DNA from 2 places in the Peribacillus sp. GL_122 genome. Region 2 is predicted to be linked to the other one. Evidence: riboswitches for the same ligand, from Rfam matches in the RefSeq annotation. Region 2 holds a riboswitch; the other holds the start of a gene.
What was found. Region 2 has a riboswitch for glycine ahead of AC3ISB_RS20730 (amidohydrolase). Riboswitches for the same ligand answer to the same signal wherever they lie in the genome.

Region 1 (8,002 bases), 450 kb from region 2:
AGAGAGAATGAATGCAATCTTGAAAATCATTCAGCCTCTTATGTTCTCACTTATAGGTCTTTTGATTGTATCCATTTATTTGGCAGTTTTGCTGCCGATGTTCTCACTGCTCGAAGGTATATAGGATTTCATTTTTGTATTCCGGAGGTGAAAATGCTCGAAGGTCATCTGGTATTCAGATGGTTTCAGGAGCATGATGATATGTTGAAGAAAGTGATGAATGAACGTGGTTTTACATTAATTGAAATGCTTATTGTTTTATTGGTAATATCCATCCTATTGATTATAACGATCCCCAATATCACGAAGAACCAATCTACGATTCAGTCTAAAGGATGTGAAGCATTCGTGAAGATGGCCCAAGCGCAGGTACAGGCTTATGAGATCGACAATGCTAAACTGCCCGGAAGTATTGGTGAGTTGGAAAGTCAAGGCTATCTCAAACAGACATCTTGTCCTAATGGGGATGATATTAGTTTGGATAGTAAAGGAAAGATAACGGTCGTTGAGTAGGAGAGAAGTGAATATACGGCATTCCAATGGGGGGTATACACTATCTGAAACCCTCATTGTTCTCGTTATTTTTGTACTCCTGATTTCCGTCGGTCCTAATCTATATCCTAGCTTCACCAAAGGAATGGAAAATAGGCTATTCCTTTCTCAATTCCATGAAGATCTTTTCTATGCACAACAGTATGCCATCAGTCATGAGAGCTTGATTTACCTCCATATTGATAATACCAAAAAGGTTTATACCGTTTCGTCTTATAAGGAGGGGATCGTTTTAGAAAGAATCATTCCAGAGGATATACAGTTTTTAAGTGGCACTTTGGGGTTCAGCTTTCATTTTAATCAGTATGGAAATGCTTCAAAAGCCGGAACGATTATGATTGACACCTCAAAGGGAAAGTACAAGCTGATCCTCAATATCGGTAAAGGGAGGTTCAGGATTGAGAAATTGTAAAGGTTACGTCTACCTTGAGCTGATAGCCGCATTTGCCGTTTGTATATTCCTGGTCCTTGCCATTTTACCCATTCTTGAAGAGTTATTGATGGATCGGAAAGATATTGCCGTAAGGACAGAAGCCCACCATTTATTATATGAAAGATTGACGGCGTTCATGGATGGGGAGATACAAGCAGTTGGTCAGGAAATCATTTACAAAAAAAAATCCTATGAATTGGTTTGGAAGGACCATGGGGATTTCCCGGGGATGATTGAAGGGTGTGTACGTTATGAAGATGAATCGGGTAATCTGGAATCCATTTGTGATGCTGCGAAAAAATGATGGCTTTACGATGATCGAAATGCTTTTTTCTTTAATGATTTTAATGACTACGTCCCTTTTTGTTCTACAGCTTTTTTCTATCATTCACACCCAAATGGGGTCCGTTGATAAATTGCATCCTAAAGAGTGGGAGGTCTTTACCATGCAAATGAAGCAGGAGGTCCGGAGTTCCAAAGTTCAGGATGTAATGGGAAATAAATTATTTTTGCTTTCAGGTGAGCAATTATCATCGTTTGAACAATATGAAGATAAGGTCCGAAGACGAGTGAATGGAATGGGGCATGAGGTCATCTTGCAGAACATTTCGGAATTCCGGGTTGAAAAGGATGGCGGTGTCATTGTTATAAATATAACGGATAAAGCAGGAACTACTTTCAGTCGAAGATTTCACCCTTTCATAAGGAATGTTACGAAAGTCGATGAATAATCAAAAAGGAGTCGTTTTCCCGATGGTCATGATTGTAGCGAGTGTTTTCATCATGTTCACGATACTAATGATAGACCAGTTTATCATTGATAAAAAGTTTTATAAAGAAGTGGAAGAGTCGCTTGTGGCCGACCATCTTGTCCATCTAGCCATCATGGATGTGACGGCAGAGTGGGGCGAAGAAATCCCAAAAATCATCCAGGGGGAAATTTCATATCCCAATGGTGTGGTGCGGTATTCCTTGATGAAACAAGAAGGTCCTTACGTATATATCGAGTTTTCTTCCACGACTAAAAATGATCGCGAGGGCAGGGTCATCATTCAATACGATAAAGAAGCGGGGAAAGTGAAAGAATGGTTGGAAAAGCAAGCTGGCTAATGCGCATAATCAACACTCTTTTAAAACGGAACGCGACAGGTTCACGTGTTCAGGGAACAAGCGAAGGAATAAAAGGAGTGTAAAACGGGCATACTTTGCATAGGGTGATGATTTTATATGTCTACAAACGCTTATATTAAATATCTGACGCAGCAGCTTGTCGAGTATTTTAATCTGACGAAAAAAGAACGAAAAGAAAAGCGCCGTCACAGAAAAGAGGATAAAAATCATGGTATGTCCCATTGGTTTGGCATTGTCCCTTTTGCTTTGTCGATGTTCGTAAGGAAAAATATCAAAAAGTGAAACAGATGTCCCGAACTTAGGACATCTGTTTCTTTTCGTTCTTTAATTATCCCAACGCCCTATCTGAAAGGTAAAATAATCCTCCGTTGATGATGGATATTCTGATGTTGGGTTCATATTGAGCTTTTAGTGCTTCTTTCTCGGTATAATAACTCTCACTTTTTTCGTCCATATCTTTGTAAAAATGCTCCAATAAATTCAAATCATTCTGCCAGCGCAGCATTGCTTCTTCCGCCCAAGAATGGTCATCATCCTCGAAACTGGTCCTGATGTATGTATCCAGTCTTGCCAATCCACTCTTGGGCATGATCAAAGGTGAAAGCGTAAAGGAGTAATCCGGTATTTTTGGGGTAACCTTTATCGGTAAAACCCGATGGTGAAACTTTTCCATGATCTCACCTGAGATTAGATTCAGTCCTATCGACATGAAAGTATCTTTTTTACGGTCGCATTGATAGGATATTTTCACATTCAGAGTCAGCCAAGGAAACAAAGGATTATTTCCGCCGCCTTTTGATGGAGGAGTATCCTCAAAAAGTCTAGTATACCCTGCCAGCTTTTTGGTTGATTGAATAATCTGATGAAGGCGTGGGGAGCCAAAATGAATCATTTCTCCCTTTAAATCGGATGGAGCTTGTTCTGGATCGGTAATGAAAGTCATCTGTGCTGGGTTCGGAACGCCACCTGTTTTTTCTAGATAATGCCAGTAAAAGGGTCTGTTCATTAATTCTTTATCCATTTCAATCGTCAATTGGACTGTAAGGTGGGTTGGTGCATTATCCAGTATTTCACAATCGTTGGCCTTAAAAAAAGTTATTAAAAAATCATGAATTTCCCGTTGCTGCATGAACCTCACCTTCCTTCATTGATTGAGCGAATTGGATTAACGATGAAAAATTATCCATCTTGATCTTCATTTCGCCCTCTGTTTTGGACTCGCCGACCACATCAATTAAATATTCTTCAATGTTGTTAATATCCAGTTTGGTTAGAATATCATCCAATTCTCCAATTACTTTTTCAAATAAATTTATTTTTTCGTATAGTAACTTCAGAATATGTTCTTCTACTGTATTTTTCGTGGCAAAGTTATAAATCATCACATCTTCTTCCTGACCAAGGCGGTGAATCCGTCCAATTCTCTGTTCGAGCCTCATGGGGTTCCATGGCAGGTCAAAATTAATCAAGTGATGGCAAAACTGAAGGTTTATCCCTTCCCCGCCAGCTTCTGTTGCTATTAATACCTGTATATTCTTTTGGAATAATTCCCGCATCCAGTCTTTCTTTCCGCGCTTAAAACCGCCTCGGAAGGGAACCGAAGAAATTCCATTCTGCTGTAGGTACCATTGGAGATATAGCTGAGTCGCCCGGTATTCGGTAAAGATAATCACTTTGTCATCAATTTTCTTGATCAGTTCCAGTGCTTTTTCAGCCTTGGAGTTCTGAACTGTTTCATTCACTTTAGAAAATAAATCATCAAGCTTTGCCAAAAAGTCAGGGGAAGGCTGATCATATTTTTCTTTCATATTCTTTAATGTATAAAAGACCGCCTCTCTGCTGCTGCATGCTTCCCTTTGGAGAGTGAGAGCCGAAAAGGCGCTTCCTTTTGATCCATCCGAAATAGGCTTGAATTTGGAAACAGCATCGTACAATGCCTGTTCCGTTGGAGAAAATTCAATGGTGATGGTTTCCACATGCCGTTTTGTCCATTCAATGCCAGTATCGGCCCGCCGGTTTCGAATCATGACAGTATTGACCAGTTCCTTTAGGTGTTCATCTTCAATGATGTTCCGGCCTTTCCCTTTATACTTTTCCGAAAAGAGTGAGGCATTTCCCAAGTGGCCCGGTTTCAATAACGAAACGAGGTGAAAAATCTCCTCGACTTTATTTTGAATCGGAGTGGCTGTCAGGAGTAAACAAAATTTCTTTTTCAGATTTTGGACGAATTCATAGTTCTTCGTCTTATTGTTTTTAAGTTTATGAGCTTCATCAATAATGATGAAGTCATATTCCTGAGTAAAAATGATATCTCGATGTGGAGCGCGTTTCGCTGTATCAATGGATGAAATGACCACATCACAGGAGTCCCAAACATAACTTTTTCTCTGAACGACTGCCGGTATATGAAACTTGGTATTCAATTCAAAAGCCCATTGTGTGACAAGGGAGGCTGGAACAAGGATCAATACTTTTTTTACAAGGCCCCTAATCATATACTCTTTTAGGATCAAGCCTGCTTCAATTGTTTTTCCGAGCCCCACCTCATCAGCTAAAATGGCCTTTCCATTCATCTTTTCCACCACTTGCTTGGCTGCTTCCAATTGATGGGGAAGCGGGGTTAACTGCGGAAGGTGCTTGGGCGCCTGTAAACCTTCAAAATCAGGGATGATAAGATTTTCCTCCATTTGAACCGCCAACTTATAAAGCTCCCAATTTCCCCATGGACCGTCATTTTCCATTTTTTGCAGAAACTCGTCATTCCATTCAGAATTGAAGGATATATTGATTTTCATAGAAATAACTCCCTCTTAAATCATAATTTCCTTAATAAAAGGTCAAAACCCGAACATTTCGTATGTGAAGTAAGAAAAATATTTCTTTTCAAAAGATATTGCAGAGATAAGTTTCTTAGGGTAGGATATAAGTATATTTAGAAAATTCCAATTTCCAAACGCTACAAAGAATCTTTGTACATCGATTTTGCAGTTCGCGTTTTCTTAGTATGAGCTATAGGCTCCTAATTTATCCAAGATTACTGAAGGAGATCACTCAAACGGTTTCTGAAGTTTTAGGAGAATTGGCAGAGAATGCATTCCATGATGCTCAAAGGTTTTACCGATGCTTGGGGCTATTTCGCTTCCTTTCATTGGTAGACCATTCATATGCGGGTGAAGATAAGGGGAGAGACTACGGATGTAGCGCCGAAGGAGCAAACTTAGCAGTGAATCTCTCAGGCAAAAGAACTCTTATTGGACGCAACTCTGGAGAGCGCCGCCCGTTTTGGGACGGCCACCAAAGGGGAAAACCTATTACATAGGTAAACTTTCAGGTTTCAGGACAGAGAAAAAGCTCAAACGGGCTTTCTCTGTCCTTTTTTGTGCTTTTTTCACATCATGAATCAGGATATACCTGATGCGTAATGACAAGAAGCTTTTGATAATGAAGCCAATTAATTTAAAAAAATCTGAAGGGGGTCATTTTTTGACCAATTTAAAAAGAACACCACTATTTGAGGTTTATCGTGAATACGGAGGTAAAACGATTGATTTTGGCGGCTGGGAACTTCCTGTCCAATTTTCGGGTATAAAGGACGAACATGAAGCCGTACGTACAAAAGCGGGGTTATTCGATGTTTCCCATATGGGGGAAGTCGATGTTAAGGGTCCTGGGAGCCTTTCCTTTTTACAGAAGATGCTGACTAATGATATATCAAAGCTGCAACAGGGCGGTGCCCAATATACCGCCATGTGTTATGAAAACGGAGGAACGGTTGATGATCTTATCGTGTATAAAAGGGCTGAGGACGACTATCTGCTCGTGGTCAATGCAGCGAATACAGAAAAAGATTTCAATTGGCTGCAAGCTAATTTAACGGAAGATGTCCAAATTACGAATGTATCGAGTGACTATACACAGCTGGCACTTCAAGGACCATCTGCAGAAAAGATATTACAAAAACTATCGGGAAATACTGACTTAAGTGAAATTGGATTTTTCAAGTTCAAGGAAAATGTCCTGATCAACGGTATCTCCACGTTGGTATCCCGTACTGGATACACTGGTGAAGATGGGTTTGAGATATATAGCGACAGTGAAAATGGTCCTGCCCTTTGGAAGGCGATTATGGAAGCCGGAAAGGAAGAGGGGGTTCAGCCGATTGGTTTAGGTGCTCGTGATACCCTGCGTTTTGAAGCGAAACTGCCGCTGTATGGACAGGAGCTTTCAGCGGACATCACCCCGATGGAAGCTGGTATTGGTTTTGCAGTAAAAGTGGATAAGGAAGTGGATTTTTTCGGGAAAGCCGTTCTTGCTGAGCAAAAGGAGAAAGGAGCTCCCCGCAAGCTTGTGGGAATTGAAATGATTGACCGTGGCATTCCACGTCATGGGTATAAGGTCTACAGCGGTGATAAAGCCATTGGCGAGGTCACGACCGGTACCCAATCACCAACGTTGAAGAAAAACGTGGGATTGGTACTTATCGATAAGGAATTTTCGGTGCTGGATGCGGAAGTCGAAGTGGAAATCCGTTCCAAACGTTTGAAAGCCGTTATCATACAAACACCTTTTTATAAAAAACCACGTAAATAGAGAGGAATGGTCATTAGATGAAACATCGTTATTTACCCATGACAGAGCAAGATAAACAAGAAATGCTGGAAGCGATAGGGGTATCTACCGTTCAAGAACTTTTCAATGATATCCCTGAAAGCGTTCGTTTTCAAGGAGAATACGATATCAAGCCTGCTAAATCGGAACCTGCATTAATGAAAGAATTATCAAGGCTTGCTGCCAAGAATGCGGACCTTAAAACCTATGCTTCCTTCCTTGGTGCGGGTGTCTATGACCATTACGCACCGGTCATCGTCGATCATGTTTTATCCCGTTCTGAGTTTTATACGGCTTATACACCCTATCAGCCTGAAATTTCACAGGGCGAGCTTCAGGCGATCTTTGAATATCAAACGATGATATGTGAATTGACGGGCATGGATGTTGCTAACTCCTCCATGTATGACGGCGGGACGGCGCTAGCTGAAGCAGCCATGCTTGCTTCAGGCCAGACACGACGCAAGAAGATTCTCATTTCAGGAACCGTTCATCCTGAATCAAGAGAAGTTGTGAAGACATATGCGAAAGGGCAACGGGTGGAAGTGGTCGAAATTCCTTATAAAGACGGTGTGACGGACTTAGCTGCTTTAAGGGAATTGGCGAATGATGACATTGCAGGAGTGATCGTGCAATATCCGAACTTTTTTGGCCGCATCGAGCCATTGAAAGAAATGGAGGAAATCATTCATGGAGTCAAGTCCATGTTTATCGTTTCCAGTAACCCGCTTGCATTGGGAGCTTTGACATCCCCTGGTGCACTCGGTGCAGATATCGTAACGGGGGATGCCCAGCCATTCGGCATTCCAGCGGCATTTGGGGGACCTCATTGTGGATATTTTGCCGTTACTAATAAACTTGTTCGGAAAGTTCCGGGCCGACTCGTCGGTCAAACAGTGGATGAAAATGGAAAAAGGGGGTTTGTATTGACCCTTCAAGCTCGTGAACAGCACATTCGCCGTGACAAAGCCACATCCAACATTTGTTCCAATCAAGCTTTGAATGCCTTGGCAGCTTCTGTTGCAATGACCGCGCTTGGGAAAAAGGGTGTCAAAGAAATGGCCGTGCAAAATATTCAAAAAGCGCATTATGCGAAAAAAGCAATTATGGCAAAAGGGGTGGAAGTGATATTCGACGGTCCTTCGTTTAATGAATTTGTCATTAAACTGCCTGCTTCGTTTTCAGAAATCAATAAAAACCTTTTTGAAAAAGGGATGATCGGCGGCTTCGATTTAGGGACGGTTTATCCTGAGCTGAAAGACCATATGCTGGTCGCGG
Region 2 (8,002 bases):
TCAATTAAGGGGATAAAAAAGGGTTTTCACCCTTTCACATTATATTCAATTTCCTTTTATTAGGTTCTCTTAATTAACATGTAAAAATTCCAGTTCTTCTTCCGTAATCAATACATCCCTGGGCCTTGAGCCCCTGGATTCGGAAACGACTCCCCGTTGCTCCATCATTTCTATTAGACGCGATGCACGGTTATAACCGACACGGAAGCGCCTTTGGACACTCGATGCAGATGCCGCCTGCTGGCTCACGACAAATTCACAGGCCTCGAAAAACAGTTCATCCGCATCTTCCGTGACTTCGGCCCTGTTCAGCAAGTCTTCCTGTTCAAACAGGTATTTCGGCTGCTGCTCCAGTTTAACATGGTTTACGACTTGATCGATTTCTTCATCACTCACGAAAGTCCCTTGCAGGCGCACCGTTTTCGAAGAGCCGTTTTCAGCGAATAACATATCTCCTCTTCCCAATAATTTTTCTGCACCGCCGCTATCGATGATTGTACGGGAGTCGACTTGTGAAGAAACCGAAAAAGCGATCCTTGTCGGGATATTTGCCTTGATCAATCCAGTTATGACATCGACTGAAGGTCTTTGAGTGGCTACAATCAAATGGATGCCGCAGGCACGGGCCTTTTGCGCAATCCGGCAAATCGCTTCCTCTACATCAGCCGGGGACATCATCATTAGATCCGCAAGCTCATCGATGATCACTAGGATATAAGGCAGCTTGCTTGAATATTGACCGGCTTTTTCCGCTTGGTCATTAAAGCGGGTGATATCACGCACACCGGCATGTACAAACAATTCATAACGCCGTTCCATCTCCTCTACAGCCCATTTCAACGCAGCCGTAGCCGCTTTTACATCGGTTATGACTGGACTGACCAAATGCGGGATCCGGTTATATGGGGCGAGCTCGACCATTTTCGGATCGATCAACAGTAATTTCAATTCCTGCGGCGTCGCTTTATACAGCAAGCTGACCAGCATCGTGTTGATACATACACTTTTCCCCGATCCCGTTTGCCCGGCTATCAATCCATGCGGCATCTTTCTCAAATCCGTGATAATCGGCTGACCGGATATATCGAGTCCTAAAGCCACGGCAAGCGGTGATTCATGCTCTTGAAACTCAGTACTTTCCAAAACCTCACGCAAAAATACCGGTTTGCTTTTCCTGTTCGGAATCTCGATGCCAATTGTATGTTTACCCGGAATAGGCGCTTCCATCCGCATATCCTGAGCAGCAAGGCTTAATTTGATGTCATCCATCAGGTTCGTCACTTTATTCACCTTCACTCCCGGCTCCGGATGCACCTCGAAACGAGTTACTGCCGGTCCTTGAGTGACATTGACGACCTTTGCACGGACATTGAAATTTTTCAATGTCTCATCAAGTAATAAAGTCTGTTCCTCGAGCCACTCATCATCATGCACAGCATAAGTGGGAGGTGTCAGCAATTCGATATTCGGAAACACATAATATGGATTATCCTCTGCTTCCACGGAGCCAAAAACTGCCGGGGTATCGCCCTGGCCACTTTCTGCTGCCGCCTCTGTATAAACTGCTTCTTGATACCCATTTCCGGAAATGGTGGATTCCTGTTCCAAGAGCGGCTTAGTGACCGGGCTGGAACCAATATTGGATTCAACTGTATTTTCAGGCACGGCGGCGATTTCCGAACCAGCCTTAGTGTCCAAAAAGGTTGGTGTAATGACCGGAGTCCCCTCTTTCGGCATAACTCTGCCTTCCTCTTGTTTCCGTTCAGGAATGGCGGATGGTTTCGCTTGTCCTGTCTCCGTTTCAGCAGCATCATTCATTGGACGCTTATCAGGGGAAACTACTGCCCTTTCCGAATTAAGGCTTTTTTTTTCCGGCATCATTTTATTCATGAAGCTGTTTTTTTCCCGATCTTGCTTAAGCATCATCACATTAAATGGGATATGTTTTTTCGGACGTTTAGGCTGCACTTCAGGTATTGCCTCAGATGGATCTTCAGGCAGTGTCCCTTGACTAACGGATGGTTGATTTGATTGTGCAGCAACCTCCCCAGGAACCGATATAGCTTCAGGCGGGGTGTCGTCCGCCTGTTCCATGATGGATACAGCGACTTCGCGTCCAAAATCGACCTGGTCCTGTTCAATAGCCCCTTTTTCCACCGCAGGCTCAATTATGTCAGGCTCGCTTACTGCTTCTTCTGGCAGTGACTCAATGGAATTCCTACGAAAGAAAGCGGGTATCTCCGAATCTTCCCTTTTTTTTTCAGCTTGTTCCGGTATAAGAACGGATGGTTCTATCGTCATTTCCTCATGTGACACTTCTTTTGAGATTTCAGGGATCGATACCGGAATCTCGATATCGGGTCCTTCTTTTTTAAGGATGGGCATTTTGCTTTCTAATTCATATTCGACAATTTCTTCAGAAGGGACCGTTTTTTTTTCCGGACGACGGAACCCATAAATGGGTGAAGGGATTTCCGTTGGGCGGAAGGGAGTTTTTGACGGGACTATTTTTGAGGTTTCCTCCCGGTCGAAGCTTCTCCGTTTTGGTTCAGTATCCCTTACAGGCCTTCTCGTTGTTTCTTTGGACACATTCTTCCCCTGTTTGGGTTCATTTTCTTCCCTGTTTCTTTCCCTAGGCTTTCTTTTATTCTGCTCCCGGTCTGGAATGAGCGGAAACTTGAACTGTCCTTTTGGATATTGAAACAGGATTTTCGTATCCGGGTCTGGCGTCTGGGACATATTTTCCACTTTTTGATTGTAAACCTTTATTTCTTCTTTCTTTGACTTAGAAAGCTTTGAAAAATCCATTTTCTTTAATGTCTCTTCATCAAGCGGCTCATCTATAATAATTTCTTCGATTTCAATAATTTCCTCTGCTTGGAACCATTTTTTCATCTTATTTAGCCATTTCAAAACTATCACTCTTTCTACATCTGTAGTTATGTAACTAATTCTACCAGTTATTTTAAAAATATCGAGAAAATTTAAGCTGAATTGGGATTAGCATCTATTTTTTTTATCGCATTCCTGCTAACTTAACGTATTTCGCAGAGCTCCTACCCTATTAAACCCCTTCTGGAATGAGTTTAAACCTATCAATTGCGAAATAACATTAGCCCCTAGTCTACTATTTAAATAAAACACCGCTGTTAAATCGCGTTTACAAAGAGATTAAGTTTTCATGCAGCCTTTGAAGCAGACTGGCCAATTCATTGCAACATCCTTCATGAAACCGCCGACGGCATCCAAATACCTGCCGCAACCCATAAAACACCGTTCGTTAATACCGAACGGTGTTTTGTGGGTTTCTGCGTTTTTTTTGCAAACAAAGACCAAAGGTACTATTTCCATTCATAAAAACTGCATACAACCTGCGCCACTGATTTGGAAGCGATCAAAAGGGCATCCTCATCAATGTCGAATTTAGGATGGTGATTGAAATATGCCTTCTCCACCCCTTTCGGTTTACAGCCAATGTAAAAGAAGCAGCCAGGAATCTTTTCTGCATAATACGAAAAATCTTCCGAACCAGAGAAAACCGGAAATTCCACAACCTTCTTAATATCTTTGTCATCCATGCTTTCCAGGCTATTTTTCACGAATCCAGTCAGTTCAGGGTCATTATATAACGGAGGATAATCGGGAACATATGTAAGTTCGCACTGAACATCAAATTCCGTTTCTATCCCTTTAACGATCCGGTGGATTTCCTTATCGATCAGCTGTTGGGTCTCTGCTGTCATATAACGAACATCCCCTTCAATTTCTATACGATCTTTAATGACATTAAAGCTTCCTTTTCCATCGAAGGAGCCGATTGTGACTACACCCATATCAAAAGGGTTCAAGCGACGGCTGATTACGGTTTGTACGGCTGTCACGAAATGGGCGCCTGCCACAATGGTATCATTAGCCATATGCGGGGAGGATCCATGGCCGCCTACACCCTTTATCGCTAACTTGAAATAGGTCCGTCCAGCCATCGAATAGCCGCCGCGATACCCGACAACCCCTGCTGGATGAGAAGGAAATAAATGGATTCCAAAAACAGCATCCAGTTCATCCAAAAACCCTGATTCCATAATGCTTTTGGCTCCTCCGGGGGGTGTTTCTTCTGCATGTTGATGAATTATTTTGATCGTACCTGATAGGGAATCTTTCAGCTCATTGATGCAGTCTGCCAATACCAATAAATAAGCGGTATGCCCATCGTGTCCGCAGGCATGCATGACACCTTCATTTTTTGAACGGAATGGAACCTCCGCTTCTTCTGAAATCGGCAGTGCATCGAAATCGGCACGGAGACCTATCGTTTTCCCTGGTTTTCCGCCTTCGATCGTCACGATGATCCCTAATCCATTTCCTACATTCGTTTGAATCGATACATCTTTCCCCTTATAAAAATCAATGATATATTTTGCCGTTTTCTCTTCTTTGAAGGATAGCTCCGGATTCTCGTGTAAATGACGGCGGATTTGAACCATTTCCCCTTTACGGGCTTCAAGCATGTTCATTAATTTGCTTTTCACATTCACGATTATTCTCCCCCATTATTTCAAGTTGATTAGCATATTAGTAAGTTCCATGTTCGCTGCAAACCTTCTGTATGTAAAAAGCCAAATAAAAAAGGACAGAGAAGGGTTCCGTAAACTTACCGCTCCCTTCTCTGTCCTTTTACCTGAGAGTTTAACTCCATTTTGGTCATGGAGGTTTCCCCGTTGGTGGCACACTTCCTGCGCGCTCTCCAGAGTTGCGTCCAGCTGCGGTTCCATTTACCTGAGAGATTTGCTCCAAGGGATATTTTTGGAACTTGCTCCTTCGGTGGCTCAATGCTTTGCACTCTCCCACAACGTTCATCCGCTCGTTATATTGTTTTATTCCATATTTTCAAAATATTACAATTATATTATCACCGATTAAAAAATAAATATCAACTCTAAGGGTCATAAACTCTATTAAACTTTAAAAGGACCGCTGTCAGATGCTGACACGGTCCTTTTGTATTCAATATATTATTGTTCACGCTTTTTGTTTTTACCCATAATGAAGATGGGCTCCAACTCATTTTCTTCGTAAAGAAATGATAGAGCCGTTATTGGAACATGACCGCTGGCAAAGAAGCTCATCGCCATTTGCGCAAGAATATCATAGCCCGTATCATTCTTCACATCGGCAATGATGATGACGTCCTGATGGGGAATGGCCACAGCCATGGTTCCCTCGATCTTGTCCTTCATTTCCCGAAGCCATGATTCATTCAGGATCCTGCTGGCATCATAACCATCATTCGTGTTCAAAAAATAAAATGCATTACCTGCAACGATATCCGACTTCATTTCAGTGGAGAGGGAACGGGCATTAAAAAGGGCAATTTCACGGATCCTGTCACCCTGCCAATTTTCCCGTTGAATCATCTTTTCATCTATAAGACGGTAGGTTTTCCCTAAATCAAGGGCATAAAAAATCCGGGTTTCAGCCGTATGCTCATCGAATAAAAATGGATTTCCTTCTTCCGATTCCATTGGAAAGGAGGTCGAGCGGATGACTGGGAAAATGAATTTCTCCTTGCCTTCCATGCTATGTTCTCCCCCCATCACATTCAGGGCCTCTTCCACGTAATAGATAATTTCATCGATGGCCTTTTCCTGTACGTTTTCATAGTTAGCAAGTACAGGAGGCAACTCGATGGTGATACCCTTCCCGGTCTTCACATTTTCCACCCGTAACGTATCTTTCTTGCTATCGAATTTAAATGTGCGATTTTCATCTTTTAAACATTCCTTCAGGATATTTTTCAGCTTCGTGCTGTCCATTTTCATGACTGACCCTCCTCTTCATTGAAAAATCCCCAGCGAGAAGGGGATATTGATTATAGTGATTGTATGAATTCCTCAATTTGTTCTTGCGTTTTACGATCCTTGCTCACGAATCTGCCTAGCTCTTTACCATTATCATACGCGATGAAACTTGGTATACCGAATACATCATTAGCCGCACACACATCGATGAATTCATCACGGTCCACATGAATGAATGTAAAGTCAGGAAATTTCGTTTCAATCTCCGGCATTATCGGTTCGATTACACGGCAATCCCCACACCATGTCGCCGAAAAAAGAAAGATATGTTTGCCTTCATTTTTCAATGCATCATATTGCTCAACGGTTTGTAAATTTTCCATTTGAATATTCCTCCTGCTCTAAATGACACCTTAGTTTTTATAATCCCATCATACCAGACTCTCCAGAAATCAACCATTAATACGGATCGGTTGAAAGGCAGGGGTCAGCTTATTACTGGGGCACGGATGAAACGATTTCCATCATTTGTTTTGCATCGGTTTTTAATTGGTCTTTATCCGTTTCGGTTGTCAGCTTCACCCCGCCGATTCCCACTGCAAGCTCATACTTTTCTTTCGGTATCTCTTTGATCGAGATAAAGCCGAATTTATCTTCAGTCTGAAAAGAATGCAGCATTACATTTTGATCATCTTGTTCCTTTATCGCCAAATATATCACGGAGCTGTCTTCTTTTTCATTTGGATTGTCAAATAATATATAAATCTTATCACCTTTTTGTAAAATCAAATTATTATCATGTTCTTCCACTACTTTAAAATCCTTTGGCAGATAGACCTGAATTAGCCCCGCCTCTTGATTGGGCTGTTTTTCATCGTCACGAAAAGCCACTTCAGCAGCCTTCATAGCCTTTTCGGTTTGTCTCTCGATACTTGAGCAGCCCACAATCAAACTGCTTATCAACAGAAAAACAAGGATATTCTTATTCGATAAAGCCATCGTCATTCCTCCAGCCGTCTCTTTTACTACCTTATGGATAATATTATCCTTATTTATGGAATTCATCCATTTTCTAAAAAACATGGTACAATGAAAGCAATTTTAATACCGAGGAGGAAAACAATGAAGTTAACCGTGTATCTTGCTGGGGAGATCCATTCAAATTGGAGAAGTGAGCTGAGAGATAAGTCCGCTGCACTGAAGCTTCCTTTAGAATTTGTAGGCCCGATGGAAAATCATGAACGCTCCGATAATATCGGTGAAGATATCCTCGGGGAACAGCCGAATCCCATCCTGAAGGATGCGGCCGCTTCCCAAATCAATAATTTGCGGACAGGCCTTTTGATGAAAAAAGCTGATCTTGTCGTCGCTCTGTTTGGCGAGAAATATAAACAGTGGAATACTGCCATGGACGCAAGCACCGCCATTTCCCTGGGTAAACCGCTTATTTTGATTCGTCCGGAATCCCATCATCATGCCTTAAAGGAATTATCGGAAAAGGCGAGTGTCACGGTAGAATCCGTTAACCAAGCCATGAAGGTGCTTTCTTATATTTTTGAAGAAGGGCTGTAAACCCCATTGTCCCTTAACTGTCCAGCTCAAGTATGAAAGACTGATCATTTATAAAGAAACGAATAAAAAGCTTGCAGGGCCTCCCCTGCAAGCGAAAAACGAATATTTTATCTTATCCCTTTTTAATGGGAATCCAAATTTCGGAGTAATAGTCAGGGTTTGAAGCGTCGTCATTCGCGTATACTTCCAATTCTGGAGTTCCGGCATGTTCATAACCGCTGGTAGGGAACCATTCGGAAAAAATTCGTTTCCAAGCTTGTTGGATGGCATCCGGCATAGGTCCGTGAACTTCGAATGCAACCCACTTGGAAGCCGGTATCGTAAGGGTTGAAAACTCTTCAGGCACTTTCCCGGCATACTCTGCACCTATCCAATAATCCATCGTTTCATTTTTTTCCACAGCCCGCTTATCGACACATACACCAATCAAGCCATCTATTTGGCCATTGTTCAACTTCGCTAACCTATCTCCTGTTCCATCCGAATTCACTTTCTCCCACAACTTTGGAATCCCGATCAAATTCTCTTCATTAACCAAAGAAAACTCTTGCTTGATTCCAATCAATTGAAAGGAATCCCTTTCAAGGATATTGTATTTCATCGGTTTTGCCCCTTTCAGAATCACCTGTATC

Region 1: it holds a riboswitch for glycine, as region 2 does, so the genes downstream of both, gcvT (glycine cleavage system aminomethyltransferase GcvT) here and AC3ISB_RS20730 (amidohydrolase) in region 2, are expected to answer to the same signal.

What each region holds. Positions count from the first base shown of each region.
Region 1 covers NZ_CM174415.1:3,843,329-3,851,330, reverse strand. The annotation lists gene comGB (competence type IV pilus assembly protein ComGB) at 1-124, shown strand, start outside; gene comGC (competence type IV pilus major pilin ComGC) at 202-513, shown strand; gene comGD (competence type IV pilus minor pilin ComGD) at 521-964, shown strand; gene AC3ISB_RS18590 (hypothetical protein) at 951-1,289, shown strand; gene comGF (competence type IV pilus minor pilin ComGF) at 1,237-1,716, shown strand; gene comGG (competence type IV pilus minor pilin ComGG) at 1,709-2,095, shown strand; gene AC3ISB_RS18575 (YqzE family protein) at 2,213-2,398, shown strand; gene AC3ISB_RS18570 (YqhG family protein) at 2,445-3,245, opposite strand; gene AC3ISB_RS18565 (DEAD/DEAH box helicase) at 3,223-4,911, opposite strand; glycine riboswitch at 5,287-5,374, shown strand; glycine riboswitch at 5,378-5,461, shown strand; gene gcvT (glycine cleavage system aminomethyltransferase GcvT) at 5,600-6,706, shown strand; gene gcvPA (aminomethyl-transferring glycine dehydrogenase subunit GcvPA) at 6,724-8,002, shown strand, end outside.
Region 2 covers NZ_CM174415.1:4,291,258-4,299,259, forward strand. The annotation lists gene AC3ISB_RS20725 (DNA translocase FtsK) at 70-2,913, opposite strand; gene AC3ISB_RS20730 (amidohydrolase) at 3,342-4,529, opposite strand; glycine riboswitch at 4,657-4,758, opposite strand; gene AC3ISB_RS20735 (DUF1444 domain-containing protein) at 5,013-5,819, opposite strand; gene AC3ISB_RS20740 (thioredoxin family protein) at 5,870-6,181, opposite strand; gene AC3ISB_RS20745 (hypothetical protein) at 6,294-6,797, opposite strand; gene AC3ISB_RS20750 (YtoQ family protein) at 6,921-7,370, shown strand; gene AC3ISB_RS20755 (GyrI-like domain-containing protein) at 7,483-8,002, opposite strand, start outside.